2 regions of the Ruegeria sp. CF1 genome follow, and region 1 is predicted to be linked to the other one. Evidence: riboswitches for the same ligand, from Rfam matches in the RefSeq annotation. Region 1 holds a riboswitch; the other holds the start of a gene.
The links. A riboswitch is a leader RNA that binds a small molecule or an ion and turns the genes downstream of it on or off. The one in region 1 is predicted to bind cobalamin.
Positions count from the first base shown of each region.

Region 2: it holds a riboswitch for cobalamin, as region 1 does, so the genes downstream of both, ACRZ96_RS07945 (energy-coupling factor ABC transporter permease) here and ACRZ96_RS15030 (hypothetical protein) in region 1, are expected to answer to the same signal.

Region 1 is NZ_JBQFRN010000008.1:137,824-142,033, forward strand. Features, by position in the region: gene ACRZ96_RS15020 (DNA polymerase III subunit gamma/tau) at 1-854, opposite strand, end outside; gene ACRZ96_RS15025 (phosphatase domain-containing protein) at 1,027-1,527, shown strand; gene ACRZ96_RS15030 (hypothetical protein) at 1,532-1,939, opposite strand; cobalamin riboswitch at 2,031-2,250, opposite strand; gene ACRZ96_RS15035 (alpha/beta hydrolase family protein) at 2,373-3,230, shown strand; gene rsgA (ribosome small subunit-dependent GTPase A) at 3,267-4,210, opposite strand, start outside.
Region 2 is NZ_JBQFRN010000003.1:38,997-43,206, reverse strand. Features, by position in the region: gene ACRZ96_RS07960 (heavy metal translocating P-type ATPase) at 1-191, opposite strand, end outside; gene ACRZ96_RS07955 (hypothetical protein) at 351-650, shown strand; gene ACRZ96_RS07950 (L,D-transpeptidase) at 692-1,354, opposite strand; cobalamin riboswitch at 1,570-1,782, shown strand; gene ACRZ96_RS07945 (energy-coupling factor ABC transporter permease) at 1,859-2,542, shown strand; gene ACRZ96_RS07940 (transglutaminase-like cysteine peptidase) at 2,648-2,887, opposite strand; gene ACRZ96_RS07935 (aminotransferase class V-fold PLP-dependent enzyme) at 3,145-4,210, shown strand, end outside.

The DNA of each region.
Region 1 (4,210 bases):
TCGGCATATTGCCCGCTCAGCTCGGTCAACGCGCCTGCAGCATCGCCGCGCAGGATCATATCCATCAGATCCAGCACCCGGCCCCGATCGGCCAGCCCCAGCATCGCGCGCACCTGATCCGCGCTGGTTTCACCGGCCCCGTGCGAGATCGCTTGATCCAGCAGTGAGGTCGCATCCCGCGCCGATCCCTCGGCGGCCCGGGTGATCAACGACAACGCATCCTCGGCAATCTGTGCCCCCTCGGCACCTGCAATTTTGCGCAGCAGTCCGATCATATCCTCCGGCTCGATCCGGCGCAGATCAAAGCGCTGGCAACGGGACAGGACGGTCACCGGGACCTTGCGAATCTCGGTGGTGGCAAAGATGAACTTCACGTGTTCGGGGGGTTCTTCCAGCGTCTTGAGCAGCGCGTTGAAAGCGCTGGTCGACAGCATGTGAACCTCGTCGATGATATAGATCTTGTAGCGCGCGGACGCAGCGCGATAGCGGACGCTGTCGATGATCTCGCGGATGTCATTGACACCGGTGCGGCTGGCGGCGTCCATCTCCATCACATCGACATGGCGGCCCTCCATGATGGCTACGCAGTGTTCACATTGACCGCAGGGTTCGGTGGTAGGGCCGCCGCTGCCATCGGGACCGATGCAGTTCATACCCTTGGCTATGATCCGAGCGGTCGTCGTCTTGCCGGTACCGCGGATGCCGGTCATGATGAAGGCCTGCGCGATCCGGTCCGCCTCGAAGGCGTTTTTCAGAGTGCGCACCATGGCATCCTGACCGACTAGATCGGCAAAGGTTTCGGGGCGGTATTTGCGGGCAAGAACCTGGTAGGCGGGGCTGGGCGTCTCGGTCATGTCTGCTCTGTCGGATTCGCGTTACGCCGCAGCGTAGAGGCCCCCGCCGCCCGCGTCCACAGCCGGCCGGGACGATTTTCATTTTGGAATGCGTGGGTATGCGGCTAAAATCCACTCTATTCTATTTACTGGACCAGTATGTTGTTGGGTGAAGTTTGTTTGGGGGGAGATTATGTCGCAACTGGTGGTTTATGCGTTGCAGGTTGGCGGAGGCACCTTGGCCTTGTCATCGATGCCCGGGCGCGGAGGCACTTATACCGAAGACCTCGATCTTATCGCAGACTGGAAGCCGGGACTTGTGATCTCGATGACGACTGAGGTCGAGATGATTCAGGATGGTGCGCGGAATTTTGGCGCTGATATTCAGGGGCGTGCCAGCAGATGGGTGCATTTGCCGATCGAAGATTTTGGCACGCCACCCAAAGAGATTTTGGACCGCTGGCCCCGCGTTGGCGCGACTGCCCGTCAGGCGTTGTCAGGTGGTGGCCGTGTGCTAGTGCATTGCCGTGGTGGCTGTGGCCGATCCGGGATGGTGGTTCTGCGTCTGATGGTTGAATGCGGTGAACGGCCTGAGGCGGCATTGAAGCGATTGCGTACGGTGCGTCCTTGCGCAGTCGAGACAAATGCCCAGATGCTTTGGGCCGTTGAACCGGCCCGTGTTCAAGCCGTTTGACGGCTTAGACACCAACATGTGGCGAGATTTCGCCACCGTTGTGCTGCACCAGAAGCGAAGCCTCAAGCATGGCGCAAGGAGGATTCCTTAGCAGGTCTGCGGGTAGGCTGCGGTACTCGGTTCCGAACATCATGTCTGCGTAGTCATCCAGCCGGCCGGTATCGATTTCAGGATCGGTTCCGCAGAATACACGTATCTGGTCGCATTGGGCGCGAAAGCGGGCGGTACATCCCTCTGGGCAGTGCGACAGGTCAATACTGCCTTCAATCTCAAACCCAGATTTTGTGACCGGTTTTGTGGTGGACATGGCCTGCGTCAGAGCCCGCGCCATTTGCGCCAGTGCGGGGCAGGTTGCCCCAGTACGTTGGCACACGGTCGCCGCGAATTCGTGCGTTTTAGTCTTCCAGATCATCAATGCGCCCTCCGCGCGCAGGGCGAGGGCGTGGCACAGGTTGGTCGGTGCAGAGCACGATCAAACCCGTCCCGGACACCCCGCCCGAGTTTCGGTTCTACATCTGATGGCAGGTCTCCTGACTTGCGGGTCATCGCTTTGCCGACCTTCCCAGCCTTCAAGGCCAGTGGTATCTCGGCATTGCTCTCCGCTTACAGTTGCGGGGGCAGTCTCGGACTAGGTTCTTTCCGGTTTTCTCCGTGCAGAACCGCACCGTGTTCCCTTTTCATCCCGGCCCGATTGGGCGCGAGAACCATCGCGACATGGCTATCGGCTGCGCCGTGCCCGAGTCAAGAAGATTGCGTCAGGCAAGTGACGTACGGTCCAGCCACGTCAACCTTGACTTGAGGCGCTTCGGGTGAACTGATCAGTTCAGTCGGTATTGGAGGGCACCATGTTGGACACGCAGCAGGCGGTTGTGACCGAGGATTTTCAGATCCCGTCCGACCCGGCAATGTTGTCGGCGCGGCTTTACCGTCCGGTTGCCGACCCCGAAAAGGTGGTCGTCATAAACGGTGCGACTGGGGTGCCGAGGGATTACTATCAGCACTTCGCCCGATGGCTCGCCGAAGAACAGGGCATGGCCTGCCTGACCTATGACTACCGGGATTTTGGTCACTCTTTGGTGGGTTCGCAAAAGCGGTCAAATGTCACCATGGCCGATTGGGCGTTGATCGACATTCCAGCCGCCCGGGCCGAGATGCGCCGACGGTTTCCACAGGCCAAGCTATGGAGCATCGGTCATTCCTTGGGCGGAATGTTTGGCCCGATCCAACCCGATATCGATCAGATCGACAGGATGATCTGTGTCTGTTCGGGTCTGGTAACGCTGGCGGATCACCCTTGGCCTTATCGCGCTTTGGCGGCGTTGTTCTGGTATGGTCACGCGCCGCTGGTGGTCAAGGCGCTTGGCTACCTGCCCGGACGGTTGGTCGGGTTTGGATCGGACCTGCCTGCCCAAGTCTATTGGCAATGGCGCAAATGGTGCACCGCCCCCAAAAGCTATGTGCCAGAGATCGGCACGACACTGCCCGCCGCCCGCTGGAAAGACTTGGGCAAACGTGTCGATCTGTTTACCTTCGCAGATGATGAAATGGTGCCGCCGGATGCTGTCTGGCGTCTTGCCGATCTCTATGGACCCAAAGCCGGGCGCCATCTGCTTGCACCAAGCGAATTAGGAGTGTCCAAGATCGGCCATATCGGTGCATTCGCAAGACGGAATGCGGCAGTCTGGCCTAGACTGATCGCCTGATAGCGCTGGGCACCGGTAGGTCGGTGCCCAGCTTCGTTATAGCCCTTTACGGGATTTTTTCTCGTGCATCACGCTGCGCACCATCTTGCCGAACGCCTTGTCGCGGGCGCGGGCCTGCGCCACCGAAGCGGAATTGTGTTGGTCTTCGCGCCGCAGCTTGCGCCAGCGGTCCAGCCGCGCGGGATCAAGCGTACCAGCGTCGATTGCCGCCTGCACCGCACATCCGGGCTCGGTCTCGTGCTGACAATCCGAGAAGCGGCAATTCAGGCTGAGGTCTGAGATGTCCGAGAACACCTCATCCAACCCCTCTTGCGCATCTAGCAGACGTAACGCGCGCATGCCGGGCGTATCGATCAGCCAGCCGCCATTGCGCATGCGATGCAAGGCGCGTGAGGTTGTTGTGTGCCTGCCGCGCGCATCGTCTTCGCGAATACCTGCGGTGGCCTGATCCTGCCCCGTCATCCCGTTGGCGAGCGTCGTTTTCCCAACGCCGGATGATCCAAGCAAGGCGCTGGTTTGTCCTTTCGGACACCACGACAGAACTTGTTCGAGATCGCCGTGATCCAGCGCGTTGACCGCAAGTACCGTCAGAAACGGGGCGAGCGATTGGGCTTGATCTACATAAAGGCTCGGATCATCGCACATGTCCGATTTGGTCAGAACGACCACCGGATAGCAGCCTGCCTGATGTGCCAGCGCAAGATACCGCTCCAATCGTGGCATATTGAAATCGGCGTTGCAGGAACTAACGATGAACAGCACATCAACATTTGCAGCAATCAGCTGCGCCGCTGCCCCTGTACCTGCGGCCCGGCGCTGCAGCAGGCTGCGCCGGTCCAGCACTCGGCGTATGCGTTTGTTTTCATCCGCCAGAACCCAATCCCCAACGGCATATGCGCCGGTTGATTGATCCAGAGATAACAAAGGCGATTCACCTTCAGGGCTCAGCCCGATCAGTCGATCCCGGTGTACGGCCGAGA
Region 2 (4,210 bases), on a different contig from region 1:
GCTTTCGGGCCGACGACACGGTTCAGGATCGCCACCTCTTCGGCGCAATCAAGGCCAGAGACCTGAAAGCTTCTACCACCTTCAGGAATTGGACCGGCGGGGGCGATGTCGCCACACCCGCCACTACCGCATGCGTGGTGACCATGTTTGTTTTCGTGGCCATGGTCGTGGCTATGGGTATCGGATGACATGATTGGACCTCAAGAATCTCTATGGTCCTTTGTAAATAGTTCCTACAGTAACTAGAGCTTCAATACCTTTTATATTTTTTTCATCCGGGTTCTTTGCCTGCGATATTGTTAGTTCATTTCGTCTTGCGGGCCGGCCGTGTGGATGCAATCTAATTGCAGATGACGCAAAAAATTTGGAACAGATCAATGCAGAAACGGATCGCAATTACCATCACGTTAGTCTCGATTACGGCTGGTTGCTCAGCCCAGTTCACCGGAGCCAAAAGCAAGGCACTTGAACCAGGCAACGTGCCAGATTCGGTCGTAGCGCTGGCAGGGCCGGCGCAGGATTTGACCACGGCACGCCTTTTGCCAGAAGATAATTGCTTTTGGTATGAGCACAGCGGACCCGTCGAGACGACATTGGTACCATTGCGCGCGACGAATGGCGCTCCGATCTGCATTGCGCGCGACGCCTGATCGAAATGAGGGCAGCGACGTCCTTGTACGCTGCCCAATATTCATGAGCGGGCTGTGACGCTATCTTCGGCAGAGTATAGGAAAGCGGTCGAGCCGGTTTTCACGTTTGGGTAGAGGTCATTGATATGAGCCATGATCATTCGCACACATCCAGAACTTGCGCGACCGCCGATGCTTCTTGGCTCAGGCGTGCCGTGAATTCTGAGATATGTGTCTCGGTCTCCAACGTATAGATAAAGGGCACGAGAGCCGAGAGCATTATTCGGCCCGGGCTCCATGCCATTCCGGAATTCCGCGTATTCGGGGTTGCGCTCGATCATTGAAGCGGTTGGTGTCCAGTGTGGCCATTCGACCTTTCGGCGGATAACATAGGTGCCGGGCTCGTAAAGGTTCCCGCGCGCGATCGCTACGCCATAGCGCATTGCGGTCCCGCCTTCTTCGATATGATAGAGATAGCGCGCGACGGCATCCACATGGATGTCACCTGGAACCAAACCATCATTTGCCGCGACGCGTCTTGGTAAAAAACGGTCATGAACACCCCACGGATTTGAGGTCATTGGATCGTAACCAATTGGCGTGACCTGACTGTCCCAATAGGTCTTCTGCGATGCGGTTGGCCAGGTTTTGGCGATCAATGGACTGGCCGCAGACGCCGAGAACAGCGCTGTGGTGGATTGAATGAAATGGCGCCTTGTAAGCATAGGTCTCGTCCTGGTTCACAAGTTTAACGTATTTGGATCGCACTATCGCGAATTAATCCGAATCTTAAAGCCTCTAGCAGCTAGAGCTTCAAGAGGTTTCAGGTAACGCTTGGTTTACCCTGTCGATCAAGTGACCGGTTGCGTGAATCCTGCTTCGGTCGAGTTTACATTGGAATAGGTCGCAAAGACAATTGACACAGGCGAAGCCGCCATTGTAGCGGTGAATTGTTTTCGGTTCCTGATGGCGGAAGCCAAAAGGATTAAAAGGGAATACGGTTCGGTGTTTTCAATGGCGCCAATTCCGTAACTGCCCCCGCAACTGTGAGCGGAGAGCGATGCCAAGACACCACTGGTTCGTAATGGAACCGGGAAGGTTGGCGGAGCGAGCACCCGCGAGTCAGGAGACCTGCCGTAAAGCGCCGGGCTATGCCCAGACTGAACCTGTCGGCCTTACGGTCGATTCAACCTGACAAGCCGCCGGGTGAGGCGGTAGGGAGAAAGAACATGCATATCGAACCGGGCATCGTGAATGGTGCCAAAATCGCGCTTTCCTATGTTACCGCCGCAGGTGCGGCTACTTACGCAGCGAAAGAAACGTTTTCCACATTGCGTGCGAATGGACCTGCATCTTTTGTTATGCGCTCGGTGCTCGCCACCGTTGGGGTTTTCCTTTTCTTCGAAGTCCTGCCGCATTTCCCGGTTGGTGTCTCTGAAGTCCACTTCATCCTGGGGTCGACGCTGTTTCTGCTTCTCGGTGCTGCACCCGCGGCTTTTGGATTGGCAGCTGGTCTCCTGATTCAGGGTGTGTTTTTTGCCCCGTTCGATCTTCCGCAGTACTTCATCAACCTGACCACTCTGCTGGTGCCGCTATTTGCGCTACAGGCACTGGCCAGCCGCATCATCGCACCCGGCACAGCATATGTTGACCTCAAATATGGCCAAGCTCTTGCCCTAAGTGCGACGTATCAGGGAGGAGTAGTCGCATGGGTTGGGTTCTGGGCCTTCTACGGCCAGGGTTTCGGCGCAGAAACCATGGCGTCGGTTCTGTCCTTTGGCGGCGCTTATATGCTGGTAATCGTCATTGAGCCGATTGCTGATCTGGCAGTGCTTGCGGCAGCCAAGGCAATGCGCGGTTTGAACAGTACAGGTCTGGTGACTCCGCGTTTGTACAACGCTGCGAAAGCTTGACCAAAGTTTGAAGCAGTGTCCTAAACTTGGGTTGCCGCGAAACAACCAGTAGTCGCAGGACCAAAATTTTATTGTGGCGCGTCTCTAGGGCGCGCCACATTGTCTTTAGCCGCTAGAAACCTGTACCCAACGATCAGGGTGATTTGGGTCCTGTATTCGTAGGAAAAGATACCTCGTTTCCTTCCAAGATTTGATCCTGTTGGTGACATTGTCCAGAATCAAATCGCCTTCACTCGAGCGATAAACTAAAACTGCATGGCCACTGCGATTGGTGTCCAAGACAGTTGCAATAAGTAGCTTCGTAGGATCCAGGCCGTTCTGCATTAGTTCAAACTTCTTTTGCAAAGCGATGTCTCTAGAACCACGCTCAGGTTACAAACCGTCGGCCTGACTAGCGGTTTCGCAACCGAGCGAAGGCATGCGTGAGGGTGTGATCGGGCCGACGAAATTGAAATTCGCGAACCATATTGTTCTTGTGGCTGAGCTCTCTTGGCTCGATGGTCTCAATTTCCACCCACAATGCCCCAAGTTTTTTTGTGAGTAGTTTTGCAAAAGGGCGCATATATCTTGCCAGAATGACATTTTCGCAGGAATGGTTCCCGATGACCAAGATCACTCCAGAATTGCTTGAACAAATCCGTGCCCGATTTGCGCAGGTTGACCACTGCCCGCAGCAGGGACCGCGTATTTTCTTTGAAAACGCGGGTGGGGCGCTGACGCTGAATTCGGTTGTGGGCACCTCGCAGGCTTATGCTGCGATCCCTGACAATCAGGGCCGCGACAACCCGGGAAGTCACGAACTGGTGCGGGTAATCAACAAGGCCAAAGAAGATATGGCCGTGTTCATGAACGCCCCCGGTGGCCAGTTCTTTGTCGGCGAAAGCGGGACCGAGCTGCTGTTTCGATTGATCATGAACGCCTGTCTGGGCACCGCCACCGGTCGGGTACTTGGCACAACGCTGGAACATCCCGCGACCCGAAGCGCTTGCGCGCGTTGGGCCGGGGTGGCCGGGCAAGATCATGTTCTGGTGGTCCATGACGACGCCACAGGCACCGTCACAGCAGATGCTTATGCGGCGCAGGTAACGCCGGACACAAAGGTTGCGACTATCGTGCACACCTCGCCGGTGACCGGTATGGGCGTGGATGTAGCGGCTGTGGCTGCCGAGATCCGCGCCGTTGCGCCCAATTGCTTCATCATAATCGACGGTATCCAGCACGCCGCGCATGGCCGGATCGACCTAACCGCCTATGATGTCGATGGCTATGTGATCTCGCCTTACAAGGTGTTCTCGCGCCATGGTTACGGGGTGGCCTGGATTTCTGACCGGCTGACCAAGCTGCCACATAACAGCTTGATCGACGGCCCCGCCGACAATTGGGAAATGGGGACGCGTGATACCGGCTCTTACGCTACAATGTCTGACGTAATCAGCTATTTCGAATGGCTGGGCGCACAGGTCAGCGACGCCACCGACCGGCGCGCAAAATTCGTCGCTGCCGGAGAGGCGATCCATGAGCAGGAAAAAGCGCTGACTGATGCGATGATCCGCGGAACCGGCAACCTGCCTGGGCTGGCCGAGATGGAGAAGGTGACCATTCTGGGCGGTGTCGATAACCCTGCACGCGAGGGGCTGGTGTCACTGCAGGTCGAGGGCGTGCCGTCGG